3 regions of the Mesorhizobium sp. M4B.F.Ca.ET.214.01.1.1 genome follow, and region 3 is predicted to be linked to each of the others. Evidence: predicted binding sites of a transcription regulator. Region 3 holds the regulator's gene; each other region holds the start of a gene.
What was found. The regulator HrcA, encoded in region 3, represses chaperone genes, less so after heat shock. The targets are predictions, from matches to a motif close to GTTAGCACTCNCNNNNNGNGAGTGCTAAC.
Positions count from the first base shown of each region.

Region 1: the regulator HrcA is predicted to act here: its motif matches at 2,499-2,527, upstream of EN857_RS30940 (co-chaperone GroES).
Region 2: the regulator HrcA is predicted to act here: its motif matches at 3,156-3,184, upstream of groES (co-chaperone GroES).

Region 1 covers NZ_SRUX01000022.1:30,289-37,011, reverse strand. Annotated here, with positions in the region: gene EN857_RS30970 (Hsp20/alpha crystallin family protein) at 1-45, shown strand, start outside; gene EN857_RS30965 (DUF982 domain-containing protein) at 483-794, shown strand; gene EN857_RS30960 (hypothetical protein) at 1,130-1,309, shown strand; gene EN857_RS30955 (DUF982 domain-containing protein) at 1,395-1,718, shown strand; gene EN857_RS30950 (usg protein) at 1,702-1,980, opposite strand; gene EN857_RS30945 (hypothetical protein) at 2,004-2,345, opposite strand; gene EN857_RS30940 (co-chaperone GroES) at 2,682-2,996, shown strand; gene groL (chaperonin GroEL) at 3,059-4,687, shown strand; gene EN857_RS30930 (hypothetical protein) at 4,746-4,961, shown strand; gene EN857_RS30925 (DUF72 domain-containing protein) at 4,999-5,940, opposite strand; gene EN857_RS30920 (cupin) at 6,062-6,667, opposite strand; gene EN857_RS30915 (FAD-dependent oxidoreductase) at 6,667-6,723, opposite strand, start outside.
Region 2 covers NZ_SRUX01000014.1:125,420-132,142, forward strand. Annotated here, with positions in the region: gene EN857_RS25380 (LysR family transcriptional regulator) at 1-435, opposite strand, end outside; gene EN857_RS25385 (SDR family oxidoreductase) at 543-1,304, shown strand; gene EN857_RS25390 (hypothetical protein) at 1,301-2,152, opposite strand; gene EN857_RS25395 (class I SAM-dependent methyltransferase) at 2,220-3,014, shown strand; gene groES (co-chaperone GroES) at 3,246-3,542, shown strand; gene groL (chaperonin GroEL) at 3,612-5,264, shown strand; gene EN857_RS25410 (pilus assembly protein TadG-related protein) at 5,534-6,723, shown strand, end outside.
Region 3 covers NZ_SRUX01000019.1:109,418-116,140, forward strand. Annotated here, with positions in the region: gene hemW (radical SAM family heme chaperone HemW) at 1-1,044, opposite strand, end outside; gene rdgB (RdgB/HAM1 family non-canonical purine NTP pyrophosphatase) at 1,046-1,693, opposite strand; gene EN857_RS29830 (VOC family protein) at 1,693-2,103, opposite strand; gene rph (ribonuclease PH) at 2,287-3,003, opposite strand; gene hrcA (heat-inducible transcriptional repressor HrcA) at 3,140-4,222, shown strand; gene EN857_RS29850 (hypothetical protein) at 4,304-4,501, shown strand; gene EN857_RS29855 (sorbosone dehydrogenase family protein) at 4,616-5,965, shown strand; gene EN857_RS29860 (LysE family translocator) at 6,292-6,723, shown strand, end outside.

The DNA.
Region 1 (6,723 bases), on a different contig from region 3:
GCGAAAGCGCAGTCCCAGGCCAAGCGCATCGAAATCAAGCACTGAGGCAGTTGGGGGCGGCGGCGGATTGAGCTGCCGCCGTCCTTCGCCAATCGGGGAGGGATTGCAGAACGCCACGCAGATCGCATCGGAACTGTCACGCGGCAAGGGCATGGTCGTTGTCTTCGTGACAGGAAGCCCAGACCAGATCCTCCCACCCTCGGTTCAGGGTGGCAAGCTGCGAGCCAAAGGAAAATGAATTGGGGGCGCGGCTAGCCGGCACTGCGGATTTCTTCGGACGGAGGGTCATTGAATCGGAAGCCAGTCAAACCGCCGCGGAAGGGTGGAAACCCGGTGTGCCAATCTCTTGAACTCACAAGAGGCACTTCCAATATTTTTTCTGTGACCCCATCGCGTCACTGTGGAAATTGTGCGTGTCCCTTGCACGGCTATTCCCGCTGAATGGGGTCTCGTATGCGCTCCACGGCCAGAAGGAGGTTGCTATGGAAAGTGGAACGTTCAAGCAGCCGATTTTTGTGAGGGACGACGGCTTCGTTCTCCGAAGGATCGACTGTGTTATGGATGCCATAGAGTTCCTTGAGGAATGGCCGGTCGAAAGACGTGGCCTTCTTCACGCGGCGGCATCTGAAACGTGCTGTTCCGCTTACGACGGCGGGAAGTCTCTCGAGGCGGCACACAAAACCTTTACGACTTGGGCTCGCAGGGTCGGGGTTATCGAGGATGTCCCCGTGGCGCCGTCATGGATGACAGGGCCGAAGATCGGCGCGGACCACTCTGTGGAAACTGATGCCTGAAATTCGCAGCGGCGGTCTCCGTACCGCCGCAGCATCCGGTCGATCGCGAAAAGGATCAGTACAAGCGGAGAGCGACATGGCCTCTGATCTCTCTGATCATCTAAAACCACGACGAACCGCCAGTCCTTGGAGCGTTGGCTGGGGATGCGAGTTGGCAAGGAAGAAATTGACCCCGCCAGATAGGCTTCCTGCCGATGCGGATCGGGACCGGGCGACCAGCCCATGGATGCGATGCCCTGTAGCTGCTAGCCCTACGCCCTTGACCCGGATGGCGTCGAGGTTGTCATCGAGAAGCCCGTGGTGGCGTCCGTTTCCGGACATGGACGGAGGAAACGATGATAATGACACGTGAGGACCTTGTCTCGGTCCTTGGGCCGATGGACGAAACGCTCATCGCCGATATCCTGTCCACCGGCGTTCAACGCGACGAGGCGCTGATGGGCGAAGGACGGCCGCTGCCGGGCACGCGCGTTGCCCAACTGATCGACCTCCTTGATGCCGACGAGGACGATTGAGCGCTCCGGTGCGGCAAGAGCTCCTCTTGGCGCCCCGAGCAGGACGATTACTTGCTGGCAAAAGACGTGAAAAACGGAGGAAGTGATGAATGACGTTCGTTTTCCCGAACCTGTTACCCTGGGATTTTCCCTCTCCTCGCGCAGGGTCGCCAGCAGTTTAGAGGCACTAGAATGCCTGGACCAGCAGTGGCCCCATTGGGCGCGCGGAGGGAGTTGGCGTGCTGCCGCGCGCGCCTGCCGCGACGCGCTGGACGGATGGCGCAGCGCCCGCGATGCGCACAAGGCCTTCCTCAGGGCGGCAAGGCGGGCTGGGTTGGTTCTGCCGGCAGCGCGCGCTCCTCGCAAGTCAAGCCAACCACGGATGATCGGCGCCCTGCGGCCCGAGATGAGCTTCATTGGATGGCAATGACCCCGTCGACGGCGCGCCATCCCGACGGCTTGATCAGCCGGTGGTGGGCAACGCGCACGGAGTGCAGCGCGCCGTCCAGCTCGCTTTCCCAATAGTCGAGAAAGCCTTTCAGCTCCGGGAAGTTCGGCGCAAGATCGTATTCCTGCCAGACATAGAGCTGAAGCAGGCTCGGGTGGTCAGGAAAATGGTAGTGGATTTCGGCCGTGGTCAGGCCGTAGCCTTCCATCTGCAGGAGGAATTCCCTGCTGACCGCAGTGACCATATGCGTCTCCTTGACTTACGACATCAGGCGTCCAGGCGGTCAGACATGTGCCTGTGGCCACTCTCAGCCGGGATCGGGCGGTTTGCGTCGTCCAACCGGCATAGGGCATCCATGATCTGATCGAAGGTGATCGTCTGCTCGGCTCCCGGCGGTCGGCGCAGCGTCGGAACGGATTCCACCGCGCAGGCATCCGAGCCCCAGGACGAGAGGATCGCCCGCTTCTCCTGAATGTCGAGCGTATCCTCCTTAAGGACGTCGTCTGGATGGGTGAAATGGCGCGCCGGCGACAACAAACGGTCGAGCGCGAGGTCGGATGTTTCGGGAACAAGAGAAGGAATGATCGGCTTGGGATTGTGTCGGTCCATCGTGATCCTCCGTCTTTCCAAAAGCTCCTTTGTCAGACTCCTGTTTTGAGGCCATCGCCGGCGGCGAAGGCTCGGACTATCTTGTTCCTTCGTCGGGAAAATTCAAGCGGGAATGCACGGCTGTAATCCAAATTAGCCACATGTTTTCATGGCACTAGCACTCGATTGGTGCGAGTGAAAAAAAATTCTGCCGAACCTCTTGAAACCGAAAAGTCGCAGAACTAGCTCGATATGCGCGCGATGCCCGCGAGGGGTCGCCGCACCCCGCACCGATCCGATATTGCCGGTCCGGTGTGGAAGAACCTCAAAAATCTGTTTGTCCAGAAGGAGAACGATATGGCGTTCCGTCCATTGCATGACCGTATCCTGGTCCGCCGCATCGAGGCCGATGAGAAAACGGCCGGTGGCATCATCATCCCCGACACCGCCAAGGAGAAGCCGCAGGAGGGCGAGGTCATCGCCATCGGACCTGGTTCGCGAGATGAGAGCGGCAAGCTCACGCCTCTCGACGTCAAGGCGGGCGATCGCATTCTGTTCGGCAAGTGGTCCGGCACTGAAATCAAGCTCAACGGCGAGGACCTGCTCATCATGAAGGAAAGCGACGTGATGGGCGTGATCGAGAATGCTGCGGCGGTCAAGAAGGCCGCCTGACCGGGGCTTCGATAGAACCCTCAATCAAGTCAATGAAAACTGCCCAGACAAGGAGTGATCCAATGGCTGCCAAGGAAGTCAAATTTCATTCCGATGCCCGCGAGCGCTTGCTGCGCGGCGTCAACATCCTCGCGGACGCGGTGAAGGTGACCCTCGGCCCCAAGGGCCGCAACGTCGTCATCGACAAGTCGTTCGGCGCCCCGCGCATCACTAAGGACGGCGTCACCGTCGCCAAGGAAATCGAGCTTGAGGACAAGTTCGAGAACATGGGCGCGCAGATGGTCCGCGAGGTTGCCTCGAAAACCAACGACATCGCCGGCGACGGCACCACCACCGCGACCGTGCTTGCCCAGGCGATCGTTCGCGAAGGCGCCAAGGCGGTTGCATCGGGCATGAACCCGATGGACCTGAAGCGCGGCATCGACAAGGCCGTCGAAGCCATCGTGGTTGAGCTGAAGACCAATGCCCGCAAGATCACCAAAAATGACGAGATCGCCCAGGTTGGTACGATATCGGCTAATGGCGACGCCGAGATCGGCCGCTTCCTTGCGGAAGCCATGCAAAAGGTCGGCAATGAGGGCGTCATCACGGTCGAGGAAGCCAAGACCGCCGAGACCGAACTCGAAGTCGTCGAAGGCATGCAGTTCGACCGTGGCTATCTCAGCCCGTATTTTATCACCAACCAGGACAAGATGCGTGTCGAGTTGGAAGAGCCCTATGTGCTTATCCACGAAAAGAAGCTGTCTAATCTGCAGGCACTGCTCCCGGTGCTGGAGGCTGTCGTTCAGTCATCCAAGCCGCTGCTGATCATTGCCGAGGATGTGGAGGGCGAAGCGTTGGCGACACTGGTCGTCAACAAGCTGCGCGGTGGCCTGAAGGTCGCTGCCGTCAAGGCGCCCGGCTTTGGGGATCGTCGCAAGGCGATGCTGGAGGATATTGCCATCCTCACCGGCGGGACCGCGATCTCGGAAGATCTTGGCATCAAGCTTGAGAATGTCACGCTGGCGATGCTCGGCCGCGCCAAGAAGGTGGTGATCGAAAAGGAGAACACCACCATCGTCGACGGGGCCGGCTCGAAGAGCGAAATCCAGAGCCGCGCTAGCCAGATCAAGGCGCAGATTGAGGAGACGACCTCCAATTACGATAAGGAAAAGCTGCAGGAGCGGCTAGCCAAGCTCGCCGGCGGTGTCGCCGTCATCCGGGTCGGCGGCTCGACCGAGGTCGAGGTCAAGGAGCGCAAGGACCGCGTAGACGATGCCATGCATGCGACGCGCGCTGCGGTCGAGGAAGGCGTATTACCGGGTGGCGGCGTAGCGCTTCTGCGTGCGGCCAAGGCACTGGACAGGGTTCAGGCCGAGAATGAGGACCAGAAGCACGGTATCGAGATCGTGCGCCGGGCGATCGAAGCGCCCGTGCGACAGATCGCCGAGAATGCCGGCGCGGAAGGATCGATCATCGTAGGCAAGCTACGCGAGAGGCCGGAATTCGGCTGGGGCTGGAACGCACAGACCAACGCGTTTGGCGACCTCTACAACGAGGGCGTCATCGATCCGGTGAAAGTAGTGCGGACCGCACTTCAGGATGCGGCATCGGTTGCCGGCCTGTTGGTGACGACGGAAGCGATGGTTGCCGAGAAGCCGAAGAAGGAACCCGCGGTGCCGGCTATGCCGAGTGGCGGCATGGATTTCTGACGAGAAACGGCGGTGTCCGCGCCCATGAGGCGCGGGCACCTGACAAATGGATAAAGCCATGAACGTGACGAACTTCAACGTGATTCCGCCGCCGTCACACGCGGCCACCGATCTGAACTACGAAGCGGAACTGAAGGTCGCGCTCGACCCGGTTCTAGACGATTTGCTCGACAGAACCGCCGCTGCGGGGTGGGACCGGCGAAAAGCCGCGTACACGATAATGTTTCTGGCCGCTCGCAAACTTTCGGACACCATGCCGAGCCCCAGAAGCTAGCGCTTTGTTGGCGGATTCATCGGACGCGGATTTCATACTATGATGAGGGAGCCGCCACGGGAACATCCACTTCGGACGGAGCTTGATCGAAGCCTGTTTGATCGAGCAGCCGGCGCATGGTCAAAGCGTTGCAGGGCGCAAAGCTTTCATAGTCGTTGTTGAAATAAACCCAGGCTCTCCGCGCGCCGCTGTTCTTGATCCTCTCGGCCCATTCGGCTAACTCGCCTTCGGAATAGTCGTGCCTGTACCAGCGCTCCGGACCGTGCATTCGGAGGTAAATATCGTTGGCTGTGCGAACCAGAACGTCCGGAAGCCGTGGACCGCTGCAGGAACAGAATATCGTGCCGCTCTCGCGGAAGGCGGAATAGGCGGTCTCGTTCCACCAGCTGGCATGACGAAATTCCACAACGTTGCGTCGCGTGTGGTCGAGCTGGCTCAGAATGGCGCGGAGCCTCTCCTCGGTGAAGCGATAGCTTGGCGGAAACTGGAAGAGAAAGCAGCCCATCCGCTTGCCAAGGATATCGCCTATCAGTCCAAAATCTTTTACCAGGGTTTCGGTATCCTCGAATCTCTTGACGTGCGTGATCAGCTCACAGACTTTTATGGTGTAAACGAACGCGCGCGTTCCGGGCTGACGAAGCCAGGTTTTCACATTCGCGACGGTCGGCCAGGAATAGAAGGATGCGTTTATTTCGACGGTGTCGAACTGCTGCGCATAATGAGTGAACCATTCGGAGGTTGGCATCTCAGCCGGATAGAACTTTCCGCGCCATTTCCAGTAGAACCATCCGGAGCAGCCGACATAGGCGGAGTTTGCCAACTCGGTCGAATGGCGGCCGGGCCCTTTGCCCGCCAGCCGTGCGAGGTGCATTTTTTCCGCGCGCCCCACGTTCTCTGCGCGCTGCTTTTCGCGGCGCAGCCTGCGGCGCTTACGTCGCTCGTCAAGGCCTGTGTCTTTCCTGGGAACGTTGATGTCCATAATCTCTGTCCGTCTTAACGGCGATCAGAGCCAGTTGCTCCTTAGGCGAAGTGCATTGGCGCGGTCCTTTGTCCGCCCGCCATCGAGGCATCCAGAGGAAATGGGCGGAAGCGCTCAGCGCTTACCGAAATGCTTTCCAAATGTCGAAAAGCGCACCGCTGCCACCGTAGACGGGATCCTGTCGTGGTTTAGCGACCTTGAAAATGGTCTTGACGGCGTGGGCATGGTCCTCGCTCCTAGAACATTCATCGTATGTGCCGTTGGGCGGGTAGGCGCCAACCACGAGAAAGTCTTTGCTCGCCGCGAGGCACTGGTGACCAGTGCCTGCTGGCAAAATAGCGACGTCTGCCGCCTTGATGGTGAGCGTGCGGCCATGCTTGCCTCCGAACTGCACCTTTGCCGATCCGCGAGCGACGCCAAGAACCTCATGTATGCGGGAATGGTAATGCGCATAATCGTAGATGCCGTTTCGCCAGGACCCCTTCCAGTTGTTGCGCTCGAAGAGCTCCTCGAAGATTGCGGCCGGATCGAATTCGGCAGGCAGTTTCACGACGCCGCGATAGACGACCAACGGCCAGTGGGGATGATTGGGGATGATGCCGTCGTCCTCGAAGCGGAATGCATTGGCCTTGCGCTGGCGCACCAGCCGACCGAGCTCGTCGCTTGAGGGTCGTTGCCAGCCGGTGATCTTCTCGACGAGTGTTTTGCCGCGCTCAAGTATGGGCATCATGTTCCTCCCGCCGGTGCGTCCACGGGGTTGAGACGACCAACGGCCGGCCCGTT
Region 2 (6,723 bases), on a different contig from region 3:
CGTGCCGGCGCGCACCACGCAGTCGACGCCCTCGCGCACGAGGTCGACGAGGCGGTCGCCCTCGCCGATATGCAAGCTGAGCCCAGGATAGCGGGCGAGCAGCGCCGGCAGTTCCGGGATGACGACGGTGCGAGCCAGGTTGCCGTTGATGTCGATGCTGAGCCGCCCACGGACCTCATGCGCGCCGAAGCCGCCCTCGGCGTCCTCGATGTCGGCGAGGATGCCGATACAGCGCTGGTAATAGGCGTCACCATCGAGAGTGGTCGTGACGTGGCGGGTGGTGCGCCGAAGCAACTGCACACCCAGGCGCTCCTCCAGCTGCTTGATCGCGGCGGTGGCGCTGGAGCGCGGCAGACCGAGATCGGCGGCGGCAGCGGTGAAGCTGCGCCTTTCCACGACGCGGGTGAAAAGCCGCATGCTGTCGAACCTGTCCATCAGCGATTGTTCGCATAAGCTGAATAGTGTTGGCAATCCGTGCCCGATTATATCGTCCAGCAAGGCGAGTATATGCATCTCCATCCAAAACAGAAGGAGTTCTCGCCATGACCACTCGGCCCATCGCTCTCATCACCGGGGGCAGCCGCGGCCTCGGCCGCAACACTGCGCTCAGCCTCGCCCGCAAGGGCGTCGACGTCATCGTTACCTATCACTCGCGCGCCGACGAAGCTGAGGCGGCTGTCGCCGAAATCGAGGCTGCCGGCGGCCGCTCCGCAGCACTCCAACTCGACACCGGCGGCATCGCCACCTTCCCCGCCTTCGCCGAGGCGTTGAAGAAGACGCTGAAGGAGACCTGGCAGCGCGACCGCTTCGACTATCTCATCAACAATGCCGGCACCGGCCTGCGCAAGATGATCGCCGAGACAACCGAGGAGGAGTTCGACACGCTGATGAACACCCACCTCAAGGGTGTGTTCTTCCTCACCCAGGCGCTGCTGCCGCTGATCAATGACGGCGGCCGCATTATCAACATCTCCAGCGGTCTCGCCCGTTTCGCCGCACCCGGCTCGTCGGCCTATGCGATGATGAAAGGCGGCATCGAGGTGTTCACCCGCTACCTCGCCAAGGAACTCGGCCAGCGCGGCATCACCGCCAACACCGTGGCGCCTGGCGCAATCGCCACCGACTTCAACGGCGGTCATGTGCGCGACAATGCCGAGATCAACCGCATGGTGGCCGGCGTCACCGCGCTCGGCCGGACCGGCGTCGCCGACGACATCGGGCCGATGATCGCCTCGCTGCTGTCGCAGGACAATCGCTGGGTCAACGCCCAGCGCATCGAAGTCTCCGGCGGGATGAACATCTAGGTAACCTGGCGGATCAGCCCTTCGAAGCCGTCGGCGAGATTTGAATTGCCGGCGGCGACGAAGTTCGAAAGGCGCCTGGCTCGCCCAGGGGTCTTGTTGGCGTCGAGCAGCACCGCCCTGCCTTCATGCATGACGAAATCGAACTTGCCATAATCGAAACCAAGTTCACGCCTTAGCGCGCGAAGCTCGTCGGGAACCGGAACAGGTTCGCGGCGGATCGTATCGTCGCCCTTCACGAGACTTTGCGGCGAGACGTGGCGGGTGCAGCGTTCGCGTTCGCCGCAAAACAGCCAGAAGCGGGCTCCAAAGCCGTCCGGCTCCGGTTCGGGAACGAATTTTTCCACCACGAGATCCTCGCGGTCGAACACCGTCGTCGGAACATCGGCAAGCGAGCCATGGACACGATAGCCGTCCAAGGCTTCGAGGCCGGGAAACGGCTCCGGCTTGCCGGCGCGTCGCGACCGCCGGTTCAGCGAGCGCTCGCGCGTTCCGTGGTTGTTGAGGCTGCTCTTCACGATGACCGGGCCCTGCCATGCGTCGCCCCGGCCGATCACGGCACCGCTGACGCGACGCTTGGAGATGTCGGCGGCGCCGATGTTGAGGCAGAAGGGAAACGCGCGCGCGTATTCGACATATTCGGCCGGCGTCACGGTCGCGTCGACATGCAGTACCGCGATGTCGGCTTCCGGCCTGGCCGCCGTGCCGGCAAGGACGTGGACCGAATGGCCGCGCCGCTTCAGTTCTTCCAGCAGGTCGAAGAGCATGTAGGGGCTGTCGCGGCGCAGCAGCAGCCCACGTCGGCTCTGAAACCGGTCGAACTCATGCGTGATGACCGCGATGCGCACCATATGCCCCTTGGTTTCCAGGCGGCCATCAAGTAATCGACACCGTTGCGTGGGAACCGGGGCGTTTTGCATGACGCAGCACTGGAATGCAATTCGCAGGCACTGGCAGTTGCTTGGGCCGCCACTCAGGCCGCCGGCGGAAGCCGTCGCAACATATGAGCGAGAACTCGATCTGTCCGGAGCACACGTCGTTCTGCTCGGCGTGACGCCGGAACTTGCCGGCCTCGGGGCGACGATGACGGCCGTCGACGAGTCTCCCGAAATGATCGCGGGAATCTGGCCGGGCGACACGGCGTCGCGCAGAGCGGTGAACGGCGACTGGCTTGACCTGCCCGTTCCTGGCGCAAGCGTGGATGTGGTAATCGGTGACGGGTGCCTTTCCGCGCTCGCTTTGTCGGTCGCACGGCGGGCGCTGTTCGCGGCAATCGCACGCGTGCTCCGTCCAGGCGGCCGAGCGGGGGCGCGCCTCTTTGCCGGTCCGCAAGCACCCGACGACCCGCACGCGGTACGGGGGCTCGCGCTGTCCGGCGGCGTCTCCACCTTCCATGAGCTCAAATGGCGCGTCGCCATGACCGCGGCGGGCAACGCGCCCGACTATGCCATCCCCGTGAAGACCATTGCGGAACGGTTCGACGCGCTGTTTCCCGACCGCGCGGAGCTTTCAGCACGCACCGGGTGGGAATTGCCGGTCATCGGCACCATCGACGTCTACCGCAACTCTTCGGCTATCTACAGCTTCGCGCCGGCAGACGTGCTGATTGGCGAGGCGCATGCGTTCTTCGACGATGTCGGCGTCGTTCCAACAGGCAGCTATGGTCTCGCCGAGCGATGCCCGCTGCTGGTGCTGCGCTCGCCGAGGCGTTAAGGGGCACCGATAAAATTCCTTCGCGATCCCATCGGCGGAGACCGCGTTCCTCGTGCGAATGCAGGCCGGGAAAAATTTCGCGCGGTTCGCTCCTTGCGCGCGCCTTGACTCTCGAAACCCTCCGGCCTATCTCAGCGCCACGTTAGCACTCGCCTTGCGTGAGTGCTAACTCATATCCGGCCTCGCCGGATGGAGGAACAGTTCTCACCGTTCTCATCGAGGAAGACACTAATGGCAAAGTCCAAGTTCCGCCCGCTTCATGACCGCGTGGTCGTTCGCCGGGTCGAATCCGAATCCAAGACCGCCGGCGGGATCATCATCCCGGATACGGCGAAGGAAAAGCCGCAGGAAGGCGAGATCATCGCCGTCGGCTCCGGCGCCCGCGACGAGGCCGGCAAGCTCGTGCCGCTGGACGTCAAGGCCGGCGACCGCATCCTGTTCGGCAAGTGGTCCGGCACCGAAGTCAAGCTCAATGGTGAAGACCTTCTGATCATGAAGGAATCCGACATCATGGGCATCATCGGCTGAACATCGGCCTCACCGTCAACTGAATCTTGAATCTGCGGGTTCGACCCGAACCCCTGACAGGAGCTTACAATGGCTGCAAAAGACGTAAAGTTTTCCCGTGATGCCCGCGAGCGCATGCTGCGCGGCGTCAACATCCTCGCCGACGCCGTGAAGGTGACCCTCGGCCCCAAGGGCCGCAACGTCGTCATCGACAAGTCGTTCGGCGCCCCGCGCATCACCAAGGACGGCGTCACCGTCGCCAAGGAAATCGAGCTTGAGGACAAGTTCGAGAACATGGGCGCGCAGATGGTCCGCGAAGTCGCTTCGAAGACCAACGACATCGCCGGTGACGGCACCACGACCGCGACCGTTCTGGCGCAGTCGATCGTCCAGGAAGGCCACAAGGCGGTTGCCGCCGGCATGAACCCGATGGACCTGAAGCGCGGCATCGACCTCGCCGTGACCGAAGTCGTCGCGGCGCTCGGCAAGGCCGCCAAGAAGATCAAGACCTCCGAGGAAGTCGCCCAGGTCGGCACGATCTCGGCCAATGGCGACGAGTCGGTCGGCGCCATGATCGCGGAAGCGATGCAGAAGGTCGGCAACGAAGGCGTCATCACGGTCGAGGAAGCCAAGACCGCCGAGACCGAGCTCGAAGTCGTCGAAGGCATGCAGTTCGACCGCGGCTATCTCTCGCCCTACTTCGTCACCAATGCCGACAAGATGGTTGCCGATCTCGAGGACGTCTACATCCTCCTCCACGAGAAGAAGCTCTCCAACCTGCAGGCCATGCTGCCGGTGCTCGAGGCTGTCGTGCAGACCTCGAAGCCGCTGCTCATCATCTCGGAAGACGTCGAAGGCGAGGCCCTGGCCACGCTGGTCGTCAACAAGCTGCGCGGTGGCCTGAAGATCGCCGCCGTCAAGGCGCCGGGCTTCGGTGACCGCCGCAAGGCCATGCTGGAAGACATCGCCATCCTCACCGGTGGCCAGGTCATCTCGGAAGACCTCGGCATCAAGCTCGAGAACGTCGGCCTCAACATGCTCGGCCGCGCCAAGAAGGTGTCGATCTCCAAGGAGAACACCACCATCGTCGACGGCGCCGGCAAGAAGGCCGAGATCCAGGGCCGCGTCGCCCAGATCAAGCAGCAGATCGAGGAGACCACCTCGGACTACGACAAGGAGAAGCTGCAGGAGCGTCTGGCCAAGCTGGCGGGCGGCGTCGCGGTGATCCGCGTCGGCGGCGCGACGGAAGTCGAAGTCAAGGAAAAGAAGGACCGCGTTGACGACGCGCTGAACGCGACCCGCGCGGCCGTGGAAGAAGGCATCGTCGCCGGCGGTGGCGTTGCCCTGCTGCGCGCTTCGGGCAACCTGAAGGCCACCGGCGCCAACTCCGACCAGGCTGCCGGCATCAACATCGTGCGTCGCGCGCTGCAGGCTCCGGCCCGCCAGATCGCGGCCAACGCCGGTGCTGAGGCCTCGATCGTTGCCGGCAAGATCCTGGACAACAAGGGCGCCACCTTCGGCTACAACGCCCAGACCGGCGAATATGGCGACATGATCGCCATGGGCATCGTCGACCCGGTCAAGGTCGTTCGCACCGCCCTGCAGGACGCGGCCTCGGTCGCCGGCCTCTTGGTCACCACCGAAGCCATGATCGCCGAGGCTCCGAAGAAGGAGTCGGCCGGCGGCATGCCCGGTGGCATGCCCGGCGGCGGCATGGGCGGCATGGGCGGCATGGATTTCTAATCCAGCTCTCTCGCGAAGCATACGGAAAGGGCGCCGAAAGGCGCCCTTTTTCGTTGTCGCTTAACGCTGCGTCAGCGAAGGCCTTGCGGCTCTAAGTCCTGCCCGCTGACTCTTTCCTGAGCAAATCGTCAACCAAATCAGCTATTTCGATCAAGCGCTTGTGACCGAGCCAGAAATTGTAGGACAATAAATTTTAACACATTCACGGTTACTAAAGAACGGAGCACCGTAAGGTTGCTCGAGATTGCAGCGTTCTTCAGGTCAGCCTCATGCAGATTTTCCGGCGGTTTTCGCGTAGCCGCGATGGCAACGTCCTCATCATCTCGGCCCTGGTGCTGCCGCTGCTCATCGGCATGGCGGCGCTGGTCACCGAATATGGCGGAGCCCTGGTCGAGCGCTCCGACAACCAGCGCATCGCCGACCTCTCGGCCTTTGCCGGCGCGCTTGCCTACAACGCTACGAAGTCCACCGATCAGATGAAGGCGACGGCGGTCAATGTCGCCGTGCTCAACGGGGTGCCCGCGGCCGACGTGCAGGCCTCGCTGGTGACGTCGCCGAAGACCAGCGGCATGAAAGCTGTTGCGGTGACGATCAACACGCCGAAATCGCTGATCCTGGCGCGGGTGCTGCAGGACCGCCAGCAGTTGAACATCCACGCCAACTCGATCGCAGAAGTCGGTGCGGCGGCGTCGACGCCCGGCTGCATGCTGGCGCTCGACGGCACCCAGACCGGCATCACGCTTTCCGGCGGCACCAAGATCAGCGCGCCGAAATGCACGGTCTCGTCGAACAACACAGTGACGGTGCCTTGCGGAACGACCATCTCGGCGATCGGCGTCACCTACAATTCGACGACGGCGCCAAGCCAGCCCTGCAGCGGCATCACCGGCACGATCTCCAAGAAGTACACGGCCGATCCGCTGGCCGGCAACACGGCCGTCGCCGCCGCCGTCGCCCGCATCACAACCGTGGCCGCGCTTTCGACGACGACCGCGCCGACGGCGCCGACCACCCCCACCGGCAGCGATATCGCTTTCGCATGGAACCAGAGCTCGACGCAGAGCCAGGCAACCACGCTCGGCTGCACGGCCAGCTGGGCATCGGCGACCTCGACCTGGACGCTGAATTGCGGCAGCAAGACCACGGTCAACCTGGGCACCATCACCATCGGCGGCGGCATCAACCTCAATTTCGCCACCAGTGGCGCGGCGAGCACCGTCTACAACATCGCCGGCGACCTCACGACCAGCGCCACGACCAAATTCGGCCCCGGCACCTACAATTTCGCCAAGACACTGACCACGGCCGGAACCACGACCTTCGGCGCCGGCACCTACAATTTCGGCAAGCAGGTGACGACCGCTGGGATAACGACCTTCGGCGCCGGAACCTTCAACTTCACCAAGGGCCTGACGACCGGCGGCGGCGCCACCACGACGTTCGGCGCCGGCACCTTCAA
Region 3 (6,723 bases):
CCTGGCACTGGAAAGCCCGCGTCCGGAAAACGCCTCGTAGCGCGCAAGATCGATGCCTTCGGCCAGCCGCAGCCCCATCAACAGGAACTCGTCGGCTTCCTCGGAACGCGTCAAAATCTCGCCGCCGGTGACGCCATGGCCCTTGGCCTCGACCAGATTGGCCCAGGTTTCCGGCATCCTCTCGGCGATCGTGACCGTGCGGCGCCCGTTCTCGACGAAACGGCCATGCGCGCCGGGGCCGACGCCGACATATTCGCCGTAGCGCCAGTAGGTCAAATTGTGCCGGCTTTCCGCGCCAGGCCTGGCGTGGTTGGAAATCTCATAGGCCGGCAGCCCATGCGCGGCGGTCACCTCTTGCGTCAGCGCGTAGAGATCGGCGGCATGGTCGTTGTCGGGAATGGTGAACTTCTTCGCCGCGTGCAGCGCGTGGAACGGCGTGCCTTCCTCGATGGTGAGCTGGTAGAGCGACAGATGGTCCGCGGCATGGCCGATCGCCTGCTCGAGCTCCGCTCGCCAAGCCTCCGGCGTCTGGTCGGGCCGCGCATAGATCAGGTCGAAGGAGAGGCGCGGAAAGATCTCGCGCGCGAGCCCGATGGCATGCAGCGCCTCCTCGACATTGTGCAGCCGGCCGAGAAAGCGCAGATCCTTGTCGTTCAGCGCTTGCACGCCGAGCGACACGCGGTTGACGCCGGCGGCGCGATAGCCGCGGAAGCGCTCGGCCTCGACCGAGGACGGGTTGGCCTCCAGCGTCACCTCGATGCCATCAGGCACCGTCCAGTTCCTCGCCACCGCATCCAGCACGGAGGCCACCGTCTCCGGCTTCATCAGCGACGGCGTGCCGCCGCCGAGGAAGATGCTGGTCACCTCGCGCGGTCCAGTGCGGGCGCGCATGGTCGCGAGCTCCGTCGCGAACGCGCGCGCAAAACGTTCCTGGTCGACCGGCTGATGGCGGACATGGCTGTTGAAGTCGCAATAGGGGCACTTGGCCGCGCAGAACGGCCAGTGGATGTAGACGCCGAAGCCGGGGCTGCGGTCGAGCAGCATCTCAGGCCGATCCCAACCTGGCGCGCGCGAATTTCTGGAAGGCGCGGGCGCGGTGCGACAGCGCCGTCGGCTGGCCTGGCTTCCAGCGGTGTTTTTGCTCGGCGCTCATCTCGCCGAAGGTCTTTTCGAACCCATTGGGCAGGAACACCGGATCGTAGCCGAAGCCGAGCGTGCCGCGCGGCGGCCACACCAGCGTGCCTTCGGCCTCGCCGCGATAATATTCGGCCTCGCCGTCGGGAAACGCCAGGCAGATGACGGCGACGAAACGGCCCGTGCGCTGCGCGGCTTCCGCCGCGCCGACCTCCTGCAGCGCCACTTCCGTGCGCTGCATGGCCATGCCGAAGTCGCGGCTGCCGTCGGGCGTCTCGGCCCAGTTGGCGGTGTAGACGCCGGGCGCGCCGTCGAGCGCGTCGACGCAGAGGCCGGAATCGTCGGACAGCGCCGGCAGGCCGGTGGCCTTGGCCGCGGCATATGCCTTGATGTAGGCGTTCTCCTCGAACGTCGTGCCGGTCTCGTCCGGCTCGGGCAGGCCGTACTCCTTGGCCGATTTCGCCTCGAAGCCGAACGGCGCCATCAGGTCGGCGAACTCGCGCAGCTTGCCTTCATTGTGGCTGGCGACGACGATCTTGTGTCCGTTCAAAGAATGCATCACAGGCCCCAGATCCTTGGCTCGGCGAATTCGATCGAATTGCCCGAGGGGTCGCGAAAGTAGATCGAGCGCCCGCCTTGCGGCCATTCGAAGTCGCTTTCGATGGCGATGTTCCGCGCCGCGAGGTGCTTGCGCCAGCCGGCGATCTCGTCGGCGCTGGCTGCAAAGCAGAGATGGCCCTCGCCCACCGTGCCATGCGCCGGCACCTTCAGCCTGGCGTCCGGCGCCGGCGGGATTTTGGTCGCCTCGGCGTTGAACAGCAGCAGCACGCCGGTCCCGCAGCGGAAGAAGACGTGACGGCCTTCGACCCTGGCGATCAGGTCGAGGCCGAGGATGTGGGAATAGAAGGCTTCGGCGGCATGCAAGTCTGTGACGTAGAGCGCCGATTCAAGGATCGCGGAGGGTATCACGAAGCCCCCCTCTCTGCCCTGCCGGGCATCTCCCCCTCAAGGGGGGAGATTGGCTGTATCGATTGCCTTAGCCAATCACCGGCGTAGCCAGATGGGAGCCGGCGTGGCAGCTTCCAATCTCCCCCTTTGAGGGGGAGATGGCCGGCAGGCCAGAGAGGGGGGCCCAGGCTCGGCATTTGACTGCTAAGCCACCGCCATCTGCTGCAAACTCACCAGGCGCGAAATTCCCTTCTTGGCCAAGTTCATCAGCGCCGCGAACTGGTCCTCCGAGAACGGCTCGCCCTCGGCAGTGCCCTGGATTTCGACGATGCCGCCCTTGCCGGTCATGACGAAATTGGCGTCCGTTCCGGCCGAGGAATCCTCGAGATAGTCGAGATCGATGACCGGCTGGCCGTCATGGATGCCGCAGGAGATCGCCGCGACGTGGTCCTTCAGCACCTTGGAAACGCTGGCCATCTGGCGGGCTTCCATCCAGCGCAGGCAGTCATGGAGCGCCACCCAGCCTCCGGTGATCGAGGCGGTACGGGTGCCGCCATCGGCCTGGATCACGTCGCAGTCGACGGTGATCTGCTGCTCGCCCAGCGCCTGCAGGTCGACCACGGCGCGCAAGGAACGGCCAATCAGCCGCTGGATCTCCAGCGTGCGGCCGCCCTGCTTGCCGGCGGAGGCCTCGCGGCGCATGCGTTCGCCGGTCGAGCGCGGCAGCATGCCGTATTCGGCCGTCACCCAGCCCTTGCCGGAATTGCGCATCCAGGCCGGCACCTTTTCCTCCAGGCTGGCCGTGCACAGAACATGCGTGTCGCCGAACTTCACCAGGCACGAGCCTTCGGCGTGCTTGGAGACGCCGCGCTCGAAGGAGATGGCGCGCATTTCGTCGGATTGGCGTTTGGAGGGGCGCATCGAGGCCTCTTGTCTCTGGTTCTTAAGGATTCGTGGCCGGCTTGTAGACGCATGCGGCGCATGGCGCAAAGGAAAATGGACCGGGTTGCGCGGGCACCGGCTAAGTCTATATTTGAACCGGAGGTTTTTGGCTCGAATGACCAAGGCAGTCGATCCGGCATCGCAGTCGCCCGTGCTTCAATCGCTCGATATGCGCTCGCGCGACATCTTCAGGCGCATCGTTGAATCCTATCTCAGGGATGGCGAGCCCGTCGGTTCGCGCAGCCTGTCGCGCATCCTGCCCTCTTCGCTGTCGCCCGCCACCATCCGCAACGTGATGAGCGACCTCGAGCATCTCGGCCTGATCTACGCGCCGCACATCTCGGCCGGCCGCCTGCCGACGCAGACCGGCCTGCGCTTCTTCGTCGACGCCTTCATGGAGCTCGGCGACCTCTCCGACGACGAGCGCCGCATCATCGAGGCGCAGGTGCGCGCCTCCGGCTCCGGCGCGTCGCTGGAACACATGCTGACCGAGGCCAGCCAGATGCTGTCGGGCATGTCGCGCGGCGCCGGCCTGGTGCTCGCCGCCAAGAACGAGGTGGCGCTGAAGCACATCGAATTCATCCAGCTCGAGCCGACCAAGGCGCTGGCCGTGCTGGTGTCGCAGAACGGCGATGTCGAGAACCGCGTCGTCGACCTGCCCGCCGGCACCACCGTCTCGCAGCTGCACGAGGCGTCCAACTTCCTCAATGCCCACATCCGCGGCCGCACGCTGGCCGAGGCGCGCGTCGAGATCGCCCGCATCAAGGACGAGACCAGGGCGGCCCTCGACACGCTGTCGCAGGACCTGGTCGAAAAGGGCCTCGCCGTGTGGGCCGGTGCGGAAAGCGGCCTGCCGGCGCGCCTCATCGTGCGCGGCCGCGCCAATCTGCTCGAAAACGTCACCGCCCAGGCCGACATCGAGTTGCTGCGGCATCTGTTCGAGGATCTGGAGACGCAGGACGGCTTGATCCAGCTGCTCGACCTCGCCGAAGAAGGGCCGGGCGTGCGCATCTTCATCGGCTCGGAAAACAAGCTGTTTTCGCTGTCGGGCTCGTCGCTGGTGGTGGCGCCCTATCGCGACAAGGATGCCCGCGTCGTCGGCGCGCTCGGCGTCATCGGCCCGACGCGGCTGAACTACGCCCGCATCGTGCCGATGGTCGACTATACCGCGCAGCTGATTTCGCGCATGTTGCGGTAAGGTGTGCGATATCCGGGTGAGACCGGCCTGACCTGGATCTCAACACACCCTGGAAGGCACAAGCAGCAAGGGAGCAAAAGAATGGCGCTGGAATCGCTCAAGGCCCAGATCAGCCTGCTGCTCGAGGAAATGGTCAACCAGCCCGAGGACCAGCACGAGATTCAGGAGCAGCTGCGCGAGAAGCTGCAGGAATTGCGCGCCATGGGCCTGCCGCTGCCGGCCGATCTGGTCGAGCTGGAAAAGCGCCTGGACGATGATTTCTACGCCGAAGGCAGCTGAAACCATCCCTCAAATCGGCGTGTGCCTGGTGTCCCAGGCGGAACGACCGCCGCATCCGCCCGTTCACCATTCGCGACGGCGCCGTGTGCGGCGCCGAAACCCCTGGAGGCCAGGATGATCCGATTTGCCGGCCTTGCGGCTGCCGCCTTGCTGCTTGCAACGACGGCCTCTGGCCATCAGGCCGGCGAGCCGGTGCTGACTGGCAAGAGGGCCTTCGGCGACTGGAAGGCCGACAGGCCTGGCGTGCGCCGGCTGATCAGGCCGGATGATCTGCAAAAGCCCTATGTCAGCCGCTCCGCGTCGAACGGCGCCGGCCTGGCGGATCGGCCGGAAGGCGCCAGGCCGTTCGTGCCATCAGGCTTTTCCGTCGAACTCGTCGCGTCGGGCATCGACAATCCGCGGGTCGTGCGCGCGGCGCCCAATGGCGACCTGTTCGTCGCCGACAGCAAGGCCAGCCAGATCCGCGTCTATCGCCTCGCCGAAGGCAGCGCCAGGCCGGCGCAGGAGGCGATCTTTGCCACCGGCCTGACCCGGCCCTACGGCATCGCCTTCTATCCGCCGGGCGACAAGCCGCAATGGGTCTATGTCGCCAACAGCAACAGCGTCGTGCGCTTCGCCTATCGCGACGGCAACCTCAAGGCCGAGGGCAAGCCGGAAACCATTGTCCCGGACATTCCCGCGAACCATCACTGGACGCGCGACATCGCCTTTTCGCTTGATGGCAAGACGCTCTATCTGTCGGTCGGATCGGGCTCCAACGTCGCCGAGGACATGGGCGCCGAGCCTGAAGGCGGGCTCGAGCAATGGGCGACGTCGGCGCCGCTCGGCGCCACCTGGGGCCCGGAGGAAGGCCGCGCCGACGTGCTGGCCTTCGATCCGGACGGCAGCAACCGGCGCAGCTTCGCCACCGGCTTGCGCAACTGCTCCGGCATGACCGTGCAGCCGCAGACGGGCGCGCTCTGGTGCGTCGTCAACGAGCGCGACGAGCTCGGCGACAACGTGCCGTTCGAATACGCGACGGCGGTCAGGCAGGGCGGCTTCTACGGCTGGCCCTGGTACTATATCGGCGCCAACGAGGACCCGCGCCACGCGGGCGCGCGCCCCGATCTTGCCGGCAAGGTCACCGTTCCCGACGTACTGCTGCAGGCGCATTCGGCGCCGCTCAACATCGCCTTCTATGAGGGCGGCAGCTTCCCGGCCGACTACAGGGGCGATGCCTTCGTCGCTTTGCACGGCTCCTGGAACCGCGGCGTGCGCACCGGCTACAAGGTGGTGCGGTTGAAATTCAAGGACGGCAAGCCGACCGGCGAGTATGAGGATTTCGCCACCGGCTTCGTCATCTCCGACGACGACGTCTGGGGCCGGCCGGTCGGCGTCACCGTCGCCAAGGACGGCGCGCTGATCCTCACCGAGGACGGCAACGGCACCATCTGGCGCGTTACCTATGGCGACGGCCGGTCCTGAGAAGCCTTACGCTGGTCGACCCCCACTCCGTCTCGGCTTCGCCGAACCACCTCTCCCCCGATCGACGGGGGAGAGGAAAGGCGCCAAGCTTTTTTGCAGTCAACGCTCGCCAAGTAAGGCCCCCTTCCTTTCCCTCCGGAGGGGGGAAAGGTGGCGCGGCGGAGCCGCGACGGATTGGGGGAACCACGTGGCAATCAAGCCTCGGGCCGTCAGTTAGCCTTGTAAGGCGAAGACCACGATGGTCTGGTGCAATGGATTCCGACCGTGAGGGAATTCAACCCCCGCCTGTTCCATGCGATAAGACCCTCCGATCTGGAACCTTATCCATGACGCTCACCGGATTCCTCGCCTACAGTGCAGCTCTCGGCATCGCCGCCGCCATTCCGGGTCCCGGCGTCACCGCGCTTGTGGCGCGGGCGCTGGGTTCCGGCTTCCGCTCGTCGCTGGCGATGTCGTTCGGCCTGATCCTCGGCGACCTCACCTACCTCACCGCCGTCATGCTCGGCCTCGCCTTCGTCGCGCAGACCTTCGGCATGGTTTTTCTTGCCATCAAATGGGCGGGTGTCACCTATCTCGCTTTCCTCGGCTGGCGCTTCTGGACCAGCGGCATCACGCCGGAGACTGTCGAGGCGCGCAAGGGCAAGGGCGGGCTCGCCGCCTCCTTCCTGGCCGGCCTGACGGTGACGCTCGGCAATCCAAAGACGATGATCTTCTATATCGCCATCACGCCGACCATCGTCGACCTGAAGGCGGTGACG